One region of the Geobacillus sp. YHL genome, then DNA from elsewhere that is predicted to be linked to it. Evidence: riboswitches for the same ligand, from Rfam matches in the RefSeq annotation. Region 1 holds a riboswitch; each other region holds the start of a gene.
What was found. Region 1 has a riboswitch for cobalamin ahead of JCR24_RS08835 (ABC transporter substrate-binding protein). Riboswitches for the same ligand answer to the same signal wherever they lie in the genome.
Positions count from the first base shown of each region.

Region 2: linked by a shared signal. The riboswitch ahead of JCR24_RS13535 (ribonucleoside-diphosphate reductase subunit alpha) and the one ahead of JCR24_RS08835 (ABC transporter substrate-binding protein) in region 1 are both predicted to bind cobalamin.
Region 3: linked by a shared signal. The riboswitch ahead of JCR24_RS03720 ((2Fe-2S) ferredoxin domain-containing protein) and the one ahead of JCR24_RS08835 (ABC transporter substrate-binding protein) in region 1 are both predicted to bind cobalamin.

Region 1 covers NZ_JAEIGB010000007.1:99,256-104,522, forward strand. Annotated here, with positions in the region: gene cbiB (adenosylcobinamide-phosphate synthase CbiB) at 1-171, opposite strand, end outside; gene JCR24_RS08825 (adenosylcobinamide amidohydrolase) at 168-1,640, opposite strand; gene JCR24_RS08830 (FecCD family ABC transporter permease) at 1,637-2,671, opposite strand; gene JCR24_RS08835 (ABC transporter substrate-binding protein) at 2,658-3,617, opposite strand; cobalamin riboswitch at 3,759-3,957, opposite strand; gene JCR24_RS08840 (NUDIX hydrolase) at 4,027-4,494, opposite strand; partial or broken gene JCR24_RS17545 (IS982 family transposase) at 4,617-5,025, opposite strand.
Region 2 covers NZ_JAEIGB010000018.1:11,467-16,733, forward strand. Annotated here, with positions in the region: gene JCR24_RS13530 (IS1634 family transposase) at 1-1,538, shown strand, start outside; cobalamin riboswitch at 1,949-2,144, shown strand; gene JCR24_RS13535 (ribonucleoside-diphosphate reductase subunit alpha) at 2,200-4,557, shown strand; gene JCR24_RS13540 (ribonucleotide-diphosphate reductase subunit beta) at 4,668-5,267, shown strand, end outside.
Region 3 covers NZ_JAEIGB010000002.1:238,009-243,275, reverse strand. Annotated here, with positions in the region: gene JCR24_RS03755 (GNAT family N-acetyltransferase) at 23-466, opposite strand; gene JCR24_RS03750 (glycerophosphodiester phosphodiesterase family protein) at 589-1,470, opposite strand; tRNA gene JCR24_RS03745 (tRNA-Gln) at 1,647-1,718, shown strand; gene rraA (ribonuclease E activity regulator RraA) at 1,976-2,461, shown strand; gene JCR24_RS03735 (hypothetical protein) at 2,513-2,767, shown strand; gene JCR24_RS03730 (retropepsin-like aspartic protease) at 2,757-3,137, shown strand; partial or broken gene JCR24_RS03725 (RraA family protein) at 3,155-3,295, shown strand; cobalamin riboswitch at 3,356-3,549, shown strand; gene JCR24_RS03720 ((2Fe-2S) ferredoxin domain-containing protein) at 3,731-4,105, shown strand; gene JCR24_RS03715 (HoxN/HupN/NixA family nickel/cobalt transporter) at 4,108-4,815, shown strand; gene cobJ (precorrin-3B C(17)-methyltransferase) at 4,817-5,267, shown strand, end outside.

The sequences.
Region 1 (5,267 bases):
GACCGCCACGGCCGCCGCCCCTTTCGCCCGCCGCTTTGTTCCTTGATTCCAGCGGCGGTCCAACCACGCAATCAGCGTTCCCATCCCGCGCACAGGGTGCGGCAGCCAGCGCGGGTCGCCAAGCAGCGCATCCAACAGCAAAGCCAACGTCATTGCCAACAAATGCGTCATCGCCGCCCCCTCCGCCGCTTGTAGCGGTCAAGCGCCTCGATCGTCGCTTCATACACGAGCCGACCGATCGCGCGCCCGAGTTCCGTCGCCGTTCCGGCATAGGCAAACGTCCGCCCGGTTTGCGTCGCCGCCACGGCGAGCGAATCGGTCGACGTGCCGGTGGCAAGCGTCCCTGTTTCCAGGTCGCAAACCGAACAGTCGGCGAGCGCTTTTACCTTCGCTTCCGTCGCTGTCATCATCGCCTGGACAAACGCCGCTTCCGTCAGCACTCCGTCAATGACAATCACCATATTGATCGTTCCCGGCCTTGCCGCAAGCGGCTTATGCTGCCACGCCCGAGCGGCATCAACCGCATTGCCGACGCCAGCGGTCGTCATGATTGCAACCGAAAACGCTTCCCCTTCTTTCTGAAGCCAAACGGCATCATGGACGTCAACCGCCGTCATCATGCCGATCGTTCGTTCCGGCGAAAACCCGTGCTGCTCCAAATAGCGGCGCATGTCTCCTTCCGCATCGCCGCAATCGTAATCCAACCCGACTTGGCGGTTGACAAAATGGGTCGCCCATTGAAACCCAGCGCCGATCAATGCCGAGGACAGGACGCGAAGCGGCTGGCAGGAGGCCAGAACAGCGGCGTCATCAAGAAAGGACAAACGCAGCCCGCCGGCCGACGATTCTTCTTGTTTCCCTTTCGGCACAAACGAAAACATCGGCTTTGCCGCCGCCGGATGAGCCAGACGCACAATCGGCGCGGCAAACACTTCCTCAAGCAGCGCCGGCGTCATCACATCTGTCGGCGTTCCAAGCGCCGCTGTTTTTCCTTCTTTTAACACAAGCACCCGGTCGCAATATAAGCTAGCGACGTTCATATCGTGAAAGACGGCGACGACCGTCAAATCGCGGGAGCGGGCAGCTTCCGCGAGCCGGTCCAAAAGCCGGACTTGGCCGCTCACATCCATATGGTTCGTCGGCTCATCCAGCAAGAGCAGCTGCGGCTTTTGGGCAAGCGCCCGCGCCAAATAGGCGCGCTGCCGCTCGCCGCCGCTTAGCCGCTCAAGCGGCTCATCGATTTTGTCAGCCAAGCCGACCGCACGAAGCGCTTCTTGAACCGCCGCTTCATCCTCTTTCGTCCACGTCGGAAACAAGCCGCGCTGATGAGCGTAACGGCCGAGCGCCACCGTTTCTCTCACCGTATAGCCGGGCGCCGCCTCCGCCGTCTGCGGCAGGACGGCGGCAAACCGCGCCCATTGCTTCGCAGACAGCGCCAAAAGCGGCTGGCCATGAATCTTGATCTCACCGCTGGCAAGCGGAAGCTCTTTGCAAATGAGTTTCAGCAGCGTCGTTTTTCCGCTGCCGTTCGGCCCGACGATGCCAAACAGCTCCCCTTTTTCCACGGAAAACGTCACACGATCAAGCACTTGCTTTGGTCCATACCGATGCGATACGGCCCGCACCTCAAGCATCATCATCCCATCTTTCGCTTCATTTTTCGGAAAAACAAGACGGCAAATAGCGGGGCGCCGATCAGCGCGGTGATGACGCCGATCGGCAGTTCGCGCGGTTCAATGATCGTCCGCGCCGCCACATCGGCAAGCACAAGAAACGCCCCGCCGTACAAGAGCGATAGCGGCAAGAGCACCCGGTAGTTTGGCCCGCACACAAGCCGAACCATATGCGGAACAACGAGCCCAACAAAACCGATCGTCCCGGACACCGACACCGCCGCGCCGGTGAGCAGCGCCGCCGCCGTCAAAATGATGACTTTTCGGCGCGTAACATCAACGCCGACATGAAGCGCCGCCGCCTCGCCAAAAGCAAACGCGTTCAACTCGCGGCCGTTGGCGAGAAGCACCGCCGCGCCGATGAGAAAAAACGGCAACAAAAGCCCGCTGTATTTCCAGCCGCGCATCGCGACGCTCCCCATCAGCCATGAGATGATTTGCCGCAATTCTTCCCCGGTCAACGCGATCATGAGCGAAATGAACGCGCTGAAAAACGCGCCGAAGATAATGCCGGCTAAAATGATCGTCTCAACCGACAGCTGCGGCTCAACCGCGCGAGTGAACGCCAAAACGGCGACAAGCGTCGCCATGCCGCATAAAATGCTCACGATCGGCAACGTGAACGTGCCAAAGAGCGGCCATTGCCAGCCGAGAAAGATGACGAGCACCGCCCCGACCGAGGCGCCGGACGAGACGCCGAGCGTGTACGGATCGGCGAGCGCATTTTTCAACAACCCTTGGAACGCCGCGCCAGCCAGCGCCAATGACGCCCCGACCAAAAAAGCGAGCACGACGCGCGGCAAGCGGATCGCCATCACGATCGGCACCCAATCAGCCGGAATGTGGCGAGGCAGCGCCGCTCCGAACCATTCAGCCGCCAAAATGCGGACAATAGAAGAAAAGGGAATCGACAGCGATCCTGTCGATATCCCTACGAGCAACGATAACATGGCCGCCGTGACGGCCAATATATACATCCACGTTTTACTTGAACACATCCGGGTAAATGGCTTTGGCAAGTTCCTCGACCCCTTCGACAAGGCGCGGACCCGGGCGGCTTACTAAGTCGGTGTTGACGTCATACACCCGCTTGTTTTTCACCGCCGGCACGTCTTTCCAAGCGGCGCGCGCAAACACTTGCTTCGCTCCGCCGTATGTCGTGATGATCACATCCGGCTTATAGGCTACGGCTTTTTCTTCCGTCACCATCGGCCAGCCTTCCAAGCTGCCGGCGACGTTTTTCGCTGAAATCACTTGAAGCATCTCATCCATAAACGTCCCTTTGCCGGCCGTATACAGCTGCGGCGGCGGCGACACTTCAATCCAGACGTTCGCTTGTTTGTCCGCCGGGATTTGTTTCGCTTTTTCTTGAATTTGCGCAAGCTTCTCTTTCATATCCTTAATCACTTGCTTCGCTTTGTCTGTCGTCCCGGTCGCTTTGCCGATCAAGTCGATGGACGCATACACATCGTCGAACGACTTCGCGTCATTCACGACAAGCACGGTGATGCCGGCGTCTTTCAATTGCTTGAGGCCATCGCGCGAGTTATGGGCGCTTGACGCGTGGGCCAAGACAAGATCCGGTTTGAGCGAAATGATTTTCTCGACGTTGAATTCCATGCCGCCGATTTTCGTTTTCGTTTTGACGTCTTCCGGGTAATTGTCAAAATCGCTGACGCCGACGATCTTATCGCCCAACCCCAACGCATAGGCGATTTCCGTATTGCTTGGGATGAGCGAGACGATCTTTTTCGGTTCCGCTTTGATCGTGACATCCTCGCCAAGCCCGTCTTTCACCGTCACCGGAAACGCCGCTTGTTCCGTTTTCGGTTCTTCTTTTTTCGCTGGCTGGGCGTTGCTATTGGCTCCACCGCTGCAGCCGACCAGCACGGCGGCCAGAAGGAAGAACACCGCCACCACCGCCGGCCATGTCCAACGTTTCATCCGTCATTCCCCCTTCAGTGATGTATGTACAATAAAAAACGCCCATTCCGCCTAAATCTGGGAATGAGCGCGAAACAGACCGCCAATGGGCACAACAATGCCCTATGCGACTGTTTCCGCGTCTCACCCCCCGAAGATTCGGAAACTGCGGCAAGCAAGGCAGGTCTACTGGCTCATGCTTCATCCTACTCTGAAGCCTTCCCGTACGGAAAACAGCGCAAGCCATCCGTCCGTACAGTGGCGATTTCATTTCGTCCGCATTGACAGTTGCGGGGACAGCTCCGGATTCCCACCGGATTCCCTATTAAGCCTTTTCGGCGCCTTGCTGCGAATGGATTCAGTTATGGGATATGGACATTTTTATAATAATGCAGCGTTTAGCATTTGACAACTATGAATTTACAGCACTTCACCTTCCCACTCTTGCAGATAATCGAGACGGATTCATGACCCATGCTTCATAAGGAACAGAGCATCCCCTTTTCATCGCATCGAGCACCCGCGATTTCAAATGCGGCCATGTCACATATTCATCAATATTCGACTCATCGATCAACACAAACTTCGCCTCTTGAATTTCCTCAGGCTGGGGAAAAACGTTTCCTTTCACATATGTCGCTTTAAATGCAATGTTTATGATATTTTTAGTTTCATTGTAGTACACGCCGCTGACCCCAATGAGACGGATGTCAACGCCAGTCTCTTCATGCACCTCACGATGAACGGCCCGATCGAGCGGCTCGCCCGGTTCAACTTGTCCACCCGGCATTTCCCACGTATCGGAGCGGTCATAGCTTTTAACAAGCAAAACCTCTCCCGTGTCATTCGTAATATAGGCTGAAACGGTGATAATGGCTTGTTGGTGTTTATCCATCAAGCTCTCCTCCTACATCGCGGAATGATCCTAGCCCTCTCCTGCAGAAAAAAAGCAGCTGCCCCATCTATACTGCCATCTTGAAAAAAATAAGGAAAATCCGTGGTGCTAGTTGAACATTAACGCCTCACGTGATGACACAGCGCAAGAGGGACAAGATCTCCACAACAGCATAGGCATGATGTTGTCCGTGCCTCGCTAGTTGGTGACGGATCTATTAGAAAAACTCTATTTAACGGAAAAACGGAGCAACCGACAACAACAGTTATATCGAGAGCGTTCAGGGAACATCTCCCTAGTGAATAAGTTTCCAATGACATACTGATACCCTGCTCGTTCCGAAGTAAAACAAAACAACTTTCCAAGAATATGAATGGCGATTATGACCCATTTCCTTGCTTTAACAAATGACGATTTCAGCGCTACAATACATTTAGAGCCGCCAGACAGTTGCGCTGATACCAAGAACAAGATCGCCGTATATTGCTTTTGAATTTCCGCTTGATCCGTTGTAAAATGAAGACGCTCTTGTATGGGATTTCTCCTTTCTAATGTTAGATGAGCACTTTCATTTTAAAAGGAGATTTTCATACAAGGACTATTTTTATGCTCGTCTGATTTTATCTAGCACCACGGGTAACTAAACATCATGCAATACATATCTTTTTATATATATTCAGAATTTAACTTCTTCTTATAATTGATAACGCGGTAAAAATAGAGTGTAAATTAAAAATTTCCAATAATGATTTATAATTGTACATGTAACAGATAGC
Region 2 (5,267 bases), on a different contig from region 1:
AAGACGAGGTGGATCGCGCTGTCTTGGAGCGTCTGGCCAAAAGCATTTCGCGATTCCTTTCTCCTGAGCAGGCTTGGGAAATCGAGACGTTGACAGGAGAAGTGTCGGATGACTTTCAGTTTCAATCAAGCAAACGCCTTGGTGGCGCTTGGCTTTTGGATCAGCTCTGGAGACAACTGGGATTGGGAGAGATTCTCCACTCCTTGTTTGCCTCCCGATATCATCAGATTCCGTTGGAACGGCTGATTTTTGCCATGGTGGCGAATCGTGCCCTTCATCCGTCAAGCAAGTTGGCGATGGAGGAGTGGGTGGAGAAAGACGTGCATATCCCTCATCTTCCCCAAGTCGCCAGCCACCAGTTGTACCGGGCGATGGATGAGCTGCTGGCTGTGCAGCCGGAATTGGAACGCCAAGTGTTCCATGCCGTGGCCGATTTATTGAACCTGGAAGTCGATTTGATTTACTTTGATACGACTTCGTCGTACTTCGAAGTGGATCCATCCGAAACACCAGAAGGAGAATCGCTTCGAAAGCAGGGGTTTTCCAAAGATAAGCGTCCCGATTTGGTCCAAATCGTCATTGGACTGGCCGTCACCCGGGAAGGAGTCCCCATTCGCGCTTGGGTATGGCCTGGCAATACGATGGATATGACGGTCATCAAACAGGTGAAACAAGACTTGATTGGCTGGAAGCTTGGGCGTGTGATCAGCGTGATGGACCGCGGATTTTCGTCTGAAGAGAATTTGCGAATCTTGCAACAGGCCGGGGGACACTACATTGTCGGCGAAAAAATGCGGTCCGGCAAAGCCGCCGTCGAAGAGGCCCTAAACCGTCGCGGGCGCTACCAACAAGTTCGCGAGAACTTGCATATCAAAGAAATCATCGTGGGCGACGGAGAAGCGCGTCAGCGCTATGTTCTCGTGTACAATCCCAGCGAAGCCGAACGCCAACGCAAGGAACGGGAAAAGCTGCTCGAATCGCTGAAAGAGGAGTTGGAGGGGCTTCGCCAACTCCCCAATGAAGCTCATCATAAGGCCACCTGCCGGCTGCGTTCCCATCCGTCCTACGGAAAATACTTGCGTCAATTGAAGGATGGAACGCTTCGCATCGACAAGCAAGCGGTTCGTGAAGCGGAAAAGTACGATGGCAAATATCTCATCCGAACCTCCGATGACACCTTGTCTGCCGAGGATGTCGCGCTTGGGTATAAGCAACTGGTGGATATCGAGCAGGCCTTTCGGACGTTGAAATCAACACTCGAGCTGCGCCCCATGTATCATCGCTTGGAAGACCGTATCCGGGCGCATGTGCTGCTCAGTTGGCTGGCTCTCTTGCTGGTTCGGATCGTGGAGATCCGAACTCATGAATCGTGGCCGAAAGTAAGAGACGAATGCGAGCGTCTCATGCTTGGACATTTTTCTTCAAAAAACGGCGACCTTTATCAACGAACCGAACTGACGGCCAAACAAGCGCTATTCCTTGCGGCTCTAGGGCTGGAACCTCCTCCAAAGATTCTAGGCATCCACCCTCGCACCTAGATACACGCCCGAAGTGTGCCCAAATGCCTCCGATCCCTTTTGTATCAAGGGGCGAGAGGCATTTTGTTTGCCTAGTGACTGTCGAACTCGGGTTCCCCAACGCCGCCCAAAATATCTTGAAAGAAGGGCTTCGTTGGCTGTCTTCGGAAGGCAACCAAACCGTGGGATGCACGGGGATGGCTTGGCTGGCAACCTGACGTGGGGCGGGTGTTCCAAAGAATCTCCCACCTCTACGCATTTGCGTAGGTGGGAGAGTGTTCAGGAACGGAATATGAACAAAAAACGATAATTGGCAGAAAGGAAAATTCCATTCAACTGCTCTTGCAATTTTCCCGGTTTTGGTATATGCTTGTTCCATCAGGATGCTAAAATACTATATATTGGTTTTGAAGTCTTGTTGTACAACTACATATCGTTCTGCCAAGCAATGGTGTCCATCAGGACTTAATAGGGAATCCGGTGTGAATCCGGAACTGCCCCCGCAACTGTATGTGCGGACGAAATGGGATGGCCACTGGCGGCAAGAGCCATTCGGCGCGCCGCTGGGAAGGCCCCAAAGTAGGACGATGCACGAGTCAGGAGACCTGCCTTGCTTGGAACGTTTCATGTTCTTCGGGGTGTGAGAAGATGAAACGATAGGGGAAAAGAAAAAGGGTTTCGTATGCCTTTTTTCCGTCTGTCGTTTCATCCGCTCGCCTGCCCGAGCGGATTTTTTATTGAAGGAGTGGGGAAACGAATGACCGCATTGACGAAAATGATCATCATCGATGACCAAGGGAAGCCGGTTTCTTTTTCACGTGAAGAGTTTGCGTCGCTGATTGGGCAAGCCGCCGCTGGATTCGGCCGTCTGTCGCTTGATGAATACGTCGAGCGTGTTTGGCAGCTTCTCAGTCGAAAGGAGTCCGTCACGGTAGAACAGCTGCACCAAACGGCTATTTTGGAAGGACTTTCTTACATTGATGAAGATGAGCCGGACTGGACATTTGTGTGCGCCCGGCTGTATTTGCGGCAATTGTACCGTGAAGCGGCGCGGCAGCGTGGGTATGACGAGCGCGAGCGGTATGGCGATTTCTACTCGCTGCTTGTTGCGCTGACAGAACAAGGGGTGTACAGTCCGCTGCTGCTTGAACGTTATACGAAAGAAGAAATTGATGCCATCGGTGCGTTTCTTGATCCGGAGAAGGACAAGCTGTTTACGTACATCGGGCTGCGCACGCTCGCTGATCGGTATTTGGCCCGCGATTATGAGCGGCGGCTGTATGAATTGCCGCAGGAGCGGTTTCTTGTCATCGCCATGACGCTAATGGCGAATGAACCACCCAAGCGGCGCCTTGAGCTCGTGAAGGAAGCGTATTGGGCGTTAAGCAACTTATACATGACCGTGGCGACGCCGACGCTTGCCAATGCCGGAAAGTCATACGGCCAGCTGTCGAGCTGCTTTGTCGACACGGTCGATGACAGCTTGCAAGGGATTTATGACAGCAACACCGACATCGCCAATTTGTCGAAATCGGGCGGCGGCATCGGCGTCTATTTAGGCAAAATCCGTTCGCGCGGCAGCGACATCAAAGGATTCAAAGGGGTCTCCTCCGGCGTCATCCCGTGGATGAAGCAGTTGAACAATACAGCGGTGAGCGTCGATCAGTTGGGACAGCGAAAAGGGGCCATTTCCGTCTATTTGGATGTATGGCATAAAGACATTTTTGCGTTTCTCGATGCGCGGCTCAACAACGGTGACGAACGGCTGCGGACGCATGATTTGTTCACCGGCGTTTGCATCCCTGATTTGTTCATGGAGCAAGTCGAACAGCGCGGCGACTGGTATTTGTTTGATCCGCATGAAGTGCGGAAGGTGATGGGGTTTAGCTTGGAAGATTTTTATGATGAGGAAAAAGGGTGCGGGAGTTTCCGCGAGAAATACTGGCAATGTGTCAACGAACCAAGACTGTCGAAAGAAAAAGTGCCGGCGATCGAAGTGATGAAAAGCATCATGCGCAGCCAGCTCGAGTCGGGGACGCCGTTTATGTTTTACCGCGATGAAGTGAACCGGCAAAATCCGAATCGCCATCTCGGGATGATCTACTGCAGCAACCTTTGCACGGAAATCGCGCAAAACCAAAGCCCAACGGTGATGAAGCGGCAATATGTAAAAGACGGGATGATCATCATTGAAAAAATACCAGGCGATTTTGTCGTCTGCAATTTATCGTCGATCAACTTGGCGCGGGCGGTGATCGATGGGGTTTTGGCGCGGCTCATCCCGATTCAAATGCGGATGCTCGATAATGTCATTGATTTAAACAATATTCCGGTGCTGCAGGCCGGCCTGACGAACGAAAAATACCGCGCTGTCGGGCTTGGAACCTTTGGCTGGCATCATCTTTTGGCGTTAAAAGGCATTCGCTGGGAGTCGGAGGAAGCGGTCCGCTATGCCGACGAGCTGTATGAAACGATCGCGTATTTGGCGATTCAAGCGAGCATGGAGCTCGCCAAAGAGAAAGGGAGCTACCCGGCGTTTCCGGGGTCGGACTGGCAGACGGGCGCTTATTTTGAGCGGCGCGGCTACGAAAGCCACGGTGAACTCGATTGGGATCGGCTGAAGCAAGATGTGGCCCGCTACGGGATGCGCAACGGCTATATCATGGCCATCGCCCCGAACGCATCGACGTCGATCATCGCTGGCAGCACGGCGAGCATTGATCCCATTTTCTTAAAAGTATACGCCGAGGAAAAGAAAGATTATAAGATTCCCGTTACGGTGCCGGATTTAAACGAACAGACGACATGGTATTACAAATCGGCGTACCATATCGACCAACGTTGGAGCATCAAGCAAAACGCCGCCCGCCAGCGCCATATCGACCAAGCCATCTCCTTTAACTTCTACGTCATGAACACGATTAAGGCAAAAGAGTTGCTCGATTTGCATTTGACGGCGTGGAAGTCGGGGTTGAAAACGACGTATTACGTGCGTTCGACATCGGGGACGATCGAAGAGTGCGATTCTTGCGCGAGCTGACCAAGGGGCGCAACAAACGCCTTTGGTCGGGCTTTCCCTTCCTTGTGCGGGAGGGGCGTCCGCGGTTGGCCGCGCACATGATACTAGAAAACGAAAGGAAGGAATGGACGATGACGATCGGCTTAGTCAAACGACCGATTATGGATCCAGAGGCGCCGAACCGTTCGACGGGCATTATCAACGGCCGCTGCTCGAATGTGTTGAACTGGGACGATATCGCCTACCCATGGGCGTATGCGAAATATAAGCGAATGCTCGCCAACTTTTGGACACCGTTTGAAATCAATATGGCCCAAGATGTGAAGCAGTTTCCGCAGCTGACCGACCGCGAGCAGGATGCGTTTTTGAAAATCATTGGACTCTTGGCGCTGCTTGACAGCATCCAAACCGACTACGCCGGACGTGTCGCTGATTACATTACGGACCCGAGCATCAATGCGCTCATGATCATGCTCGCCCAGCAGGAAGTCATTCACAACCATTCCTATTCGTACGTGCTCTCGAGCCTTGTGCCGAAAGCGAAGCAAGATGAAGTATTCGACTTTTGGCGGAACGAACCGACGCTGCGCAAGCGGAACGATTTTGTGACGAACGGCTACAAGGCGTTTGCGGAAGAGCCGAATGTGGAAAACTTGTTGCGCTCCATCGTTTTTGACGTCATTTTAGAAGGACTGTTTTTCTACTCAGGGTTTGCGTTCTTCTACAACCTT
Region 3 (5,267 bases), on a different contig from region 1:
GCGGCCCGCCTTTTTTTGCCCTTTACTCCGTTCGCGGCTCTTGAATCCGCTCCATCAACCGCTCCGGCTCGCTCGGCGCGGCAAAGCCGAACTGCCTGTACAGCCCGTGCGCGTCTTTGGTCGCGAGCATCACCTTGCGGACAGCGGCGACATCAGGATGGGCGAGCACGCATGATAACAGCCATTTCCCGAGACCTTGCCCACGGTATGCTTCATCGATGAACACGTCGCACAGATAGGCGAACGTCGCCCGGTCGGTGATGACGCGCGCCATGCCAATTTGCCTGTCGCCGTGAAAAAGGGAAAAGCAGAGCGAATGGTCAAGCGATTTGAGGATCGTTTCGCGGCTGCGCTCATTCGCCCAATACGAGCGGGCAAGGAAGTCAAACACGCGCTCAAGCTGGACGCGGCGGCGGTCCGTCGTCACGGTAAATGGGCCGTTTTCGTAATCGATGATCGTCCACATGATCTGGCCTCCTTTTTCTCAAATGATACACCGAATCGGGTCAAATGGGAACGATTTTCGTTTTTATTAACCATAATAACATTATGTAAACAATAAGCTCCCCCTGGCTCCCTGAAGGCCGGTCAATGGCGGGGCAGACGACGGCAGGCGGCAATGCGGCCAGGGCGGTCTGGATAATCGGTGAACAGGCCGTCAACGCCCATGGCGCATAGGCGAGCGAGATCGTGTGGTTCATTGACGGTATAGACGTGAACAATGAGCCCGCGGCCATGGGCGGCGCGCACCCACTCTTCGGTGACGGCCGAAAGCGGCAAGCCGATGCCATCGGCATAGACGGCGATTTGTTGCAGCAGCTCGTCGCGGCCGCTGTGCGCTTCCTTCTCGCCGACCAATTGAATGAGCCGAATGCCGTGCGGGATGAGCGGCCGGAGCGCTTGCAAGCTTTCCGGGTGGAACGATTGAAACATGACGCGGCGCTGTTGCAGGAAACCGTGTTTTTTCAATAGATGGACGACCGCCTCTTCGATGCCGGGCTGTTTCGTTTCGATGTACAACGGGGCTTCCACACGCTCCGCTTTCAGCATCTGAATCACCTCATCAAGCGTCGGGATGCGCTCGCCGGCAAAGCGTGGATGAAACCACGACCCGGCATCCAGCCGCCTCAGTTCAGCGAACGAAAAATCATTTACCCGCCACGGAGCACGGCGCGGGTAGACCGTTTCGGCATTTGTCGTCCGGGCGAGCGTCGCATCATGCAGAGCAACGAGCTTCCCGTCTTTGGCTGCGCGCACATCGACTTCGATATAGTCCGCCTGCATGCGGGCGGCAAGGCGGTAGGATGAGAGCGTATGCTCCGGCGCGTATCCGGACGCGCCGCGGTGGGCGATGACGGCGGTTTTCGGCTGGCTGGATGGCTGCCAGGCAGCCGCGGCCGCTAAGACGATCGGCAACGATAACAAAAACAATGTGCAAAGATAGAAGCGAAAAACCGTGATCCGGCGCATATACATCTCTCCCCTTCCAGTTATCATATCGGGAAAACAAGTGCGAGGGAAAAACGAGGTGATATAGTGGGGAAAGGATGCTTGTACCGATAGTTTCGCACATCAAGCAAAGGGATATTCAGTTTGATGCATAAAGTGCGTTATCATGCCGCATACTGTAAACGACAACAAAACGTTGGGCTATAGCCAAGCGGTAAGGCAACGGACTTTGACTCCGTGATGCGCTGGTTCGAATCCAGCTAGCCCAGCTGAACGTCTGGTCAAACCGGAGGGGCTTTGAGCCGGTGAAAACGGTCTCCGCTATATATCGGCGCGGGGCCGTTTTTTATGGTTTCAATGCGATCGGTGGAATACATCGAAGCGATTGACGGCCACACAATGGTTTGGTTCACATCGCCGCGTTCGTGTCAGTCGTTCGAATGAAAGATCGTCGACAAAAAACTGCTGAGGCAGAAGGATTTTGGCGAATGACGGCGAATGCAAAACATGAAAGGGGAGAGCGACAATGAAAACAGCCGATTTATGCGATCAATTTTTAGACGAGTTGCAAGTATGCGAGTTGCCGTTCCAATCGTACGGCGGAAAGCGGGCATTTTCCGGGCCGATTGCGACGGTCGATGTGTTTGAAGACAACGTCCTTGTCCGAGAAGCGCTGGAGACGGTGCCGCCGGGGACGGTGCTCGTGGTCGATGGAAAAGGCTCGCGCCGCGTCGCGCTATTAGGCGACCGGCTGGCGCAAATCGCTTGCGAGAGGGGGCTTGCTGGCGTCATCATCCACGGCTGCATCCGCGATTCAGCGGAAATTGGCGCCATGCCGATTGGCGTGATGGCGATCGGCACATGCCCGGTGAAAAGCAAAAAAGAGGGAAAAGGTTCACGCGACGTTGCGCTCGAGTTTGGCGGCGTCCGCTGGGAGCCAGGGGCGTACGTGTACGCTGATGCGGACGGCGTTGTCGTCGCCAACAAAGATTTGTTGGCGAAAAATGGTTGACGGCTGCGGTCGAGTCTCGTTCAATACAACGAACAGGTTGAGGCGATGGAGATGGAATGGCAGGAAGTGCGTTCATTGTATCCAAATCAATTTGTGAAATTACAAGTATTAAAGTCCCATTTAGAGGGAGATCAAGAAATCATTGAAGAGGTGGCTGTTATCGGAACGGTTTCGGACAAGGATGCAACTCGTGAGTTGCTGCAATCGAAAGGGAATCAGCTTGTTTATCATACTAGCCACAAGGAGATTGTTTTAAAAGTTCGGGGAGCGATTGGCCTGAGAGGGAAATTTCATTATGCAGATTGAATATCGTGAAGGCTTGCTGTTTGCATCGATCGAAATCGTTTATCAAGGAAGGTCTAAGTTGATTCATAATATGGTGATTGATACTGGTGCGGCGAAAACAGTGATTTCTCAAAATGCAGTAGAAGATATTCATTTGCGGGTAGAGCCGGGCGATCGTATTGTGGCTTATTACGGAATCGGTGGGAAAGAGTACGCGTTTACAAAAAAATTAGACTGTATTCAGCTAGATTCTTTCCAGCTAAGAGAGTATGAAATTGATTTTAGCGGGATGGACTATGAGGGGATTAACGGTTTGTTAGGATTGGATATATTGCTGGGCGCTGGATTTGTCTTAGACCTGGACAAGTTGGAGATGTATCGTTCTGGTTGAAATGGAACGCCCGCTCGAAATGCCAAAAAGAAGGAAAAGGCGCCCGCGACGTTGCGCTCGAGTTTGGCGGCGTCCGCTGGGAGCCAGGGGCGTACGTGTACGCTGATGCGGACGGCGTTGTCGTCGCCAACAAAGATTTGTCGGCAAAAAACGGTTGACGGCAACGCATTGGTTGTACTACGATGAAAACGGATGCTTGTTCCATGACAGCGCATATATGGCGGTAAGACAAACAAGGTGCCTAAGCCTGCTTAAGGGCTTGGGTGAAAAGGGAAGCCCGGTGAAAATCCGGCACGGTGCCCGCCACTGTGATGGAGAGCTTTGCGGCAACAAGTCACTGAAGGATGCTTCGGGAAGACGCCGCCAAGCGATGATCCTAAGTCAGGAGACCTGCCTTGTTTGGATCGGACGGATGCCTACGGGACTATAGGCAGACGTGCGGGAGAATGACGGCTTTAGGGGCCCTGTTTGGGCCGTTTACGGCTTTCGTATACATTTTTCTGCACCTCTGCTGTAGAGGTGCTTTTTCTTTTGTCGAAAAACCGTCCGTCTGCCGCATTTCATTCTACCATTCTAGCAAAAGGGGGGATTTGGTGGCGACGTGGGATTTGCGGGGAATGAAGCATCATGTGCTCATTTGCAACGGAGGGACGTGCCTCCGCCATGGCGGAGATGACGTGACAACCGCGGTGCGCGAGGAAATCGCCCGCCTTGGGCTTGACGACGCTGTCCATACAACAAGGACGCGCTGCAACGGACGCTGTCAAGATGCGTGTGTGATGATCGTCTACCCGGATGGCGTCTGGTACCGGTTGATGACACCGGAGAAGGCAAAAGAGGTCGTCCATCGCCATTTGCAAAACGGCGAGCCGCTTCGCGCGTGGGCGACGTATGAATACCGTGAAGACGGGTTGACCCGTCTTGGTGGGACGGAGTCGGTTATTGGCGTTCGAAAGAGGAGGACGTAATGATGGAATGGGCCAGTTATGTAATGTTAGCGATATTTCTCGGCATGCGTCATGGGATGGACAGCGACCATGTCGCGGCCATTGCGGATATGGTCGGAAGCGAGTCGCGGCGAAGACAGCAGTTGGCGCTCGGAATCATGTACGCTATTGGACACGGAGCAATCGTGTTTGTCATGGGGGTGGCGGCGCTCATGGTCGGCGCCCGGCTTCCCGAGTCGTCAGCCGCCGCCATTGAGCTCTTAGTTGGCGTTACGCTTGTGCTTCTTGGCGGGATGATGCTTTTTTCTCTTTTTCGGCGGGGTGAGGTGAAAAGCCGGTTTCAGCTCCTTTATGAGTTCGGCCATACGGTTACTCGATGGCTGCGGGGAAGGCGGGAAATGGACAGTTGCCGTTCTTTTTCGCATGTTGGTTGGGCTGGCGCCTTGATCATCGGCATCATTCATGGCATTGGCGTCGAAAGCCCGACCCAGCTAGCCATTATCACCCACGCGGTCGGAAAAGTGCGTGTGAGCGCCGCTGTCCTTCAGCTTGTGCTGTTTGTCGCCGGCTTGCTCATTGCGACGATTGCTACAGCGGCTGGATTATCGTGGGGATTTTGGAAAGCAAAGCAGCGGGAACGACTGTTTTATGTCCTTGGTGCGGTCACAGGGATTTACAGCATATGGTTAGGGATGTCGATGATAATCGAGATATGGAGAGGGGGGCTGTAAAGTGGGCGGCAAATTGCTCATTGTCGGCTTTGGCCCGGGAAGCGTCGACCATATGACGAAACGGGCTCGGGAAGCGATTGAAGAAAGCGACGTCATCATTGGCTACAAAACGTACATCGAACTTGTGCGCGATCTGATTGTCGGAAAGGAAATCATCAGCACGGGCATGACGGAAGAGGTGAGCCGCGCCCAAGCGGCGGTGAAATGGGCGGAGCGCGGCAAAACGGTCGCCGTCATTTCAAGCGGTGACGCCGGGTTGTACGGCATGGCCGGGCTCGTGTATGAAGTGCTGATCGAAAAAGGGTGGACGAAAGACAGCTCGATTGAAGTCGAAGTCATCCCCGGCATTTCCGCGATCCATTCGTGCGCCGCGCTGCTTGGCGCACCGATTATGCACGATGCGTGCACGATCAGCTTGAGCGACCATTTGACGCCGTGGGAGCTGATTGAAA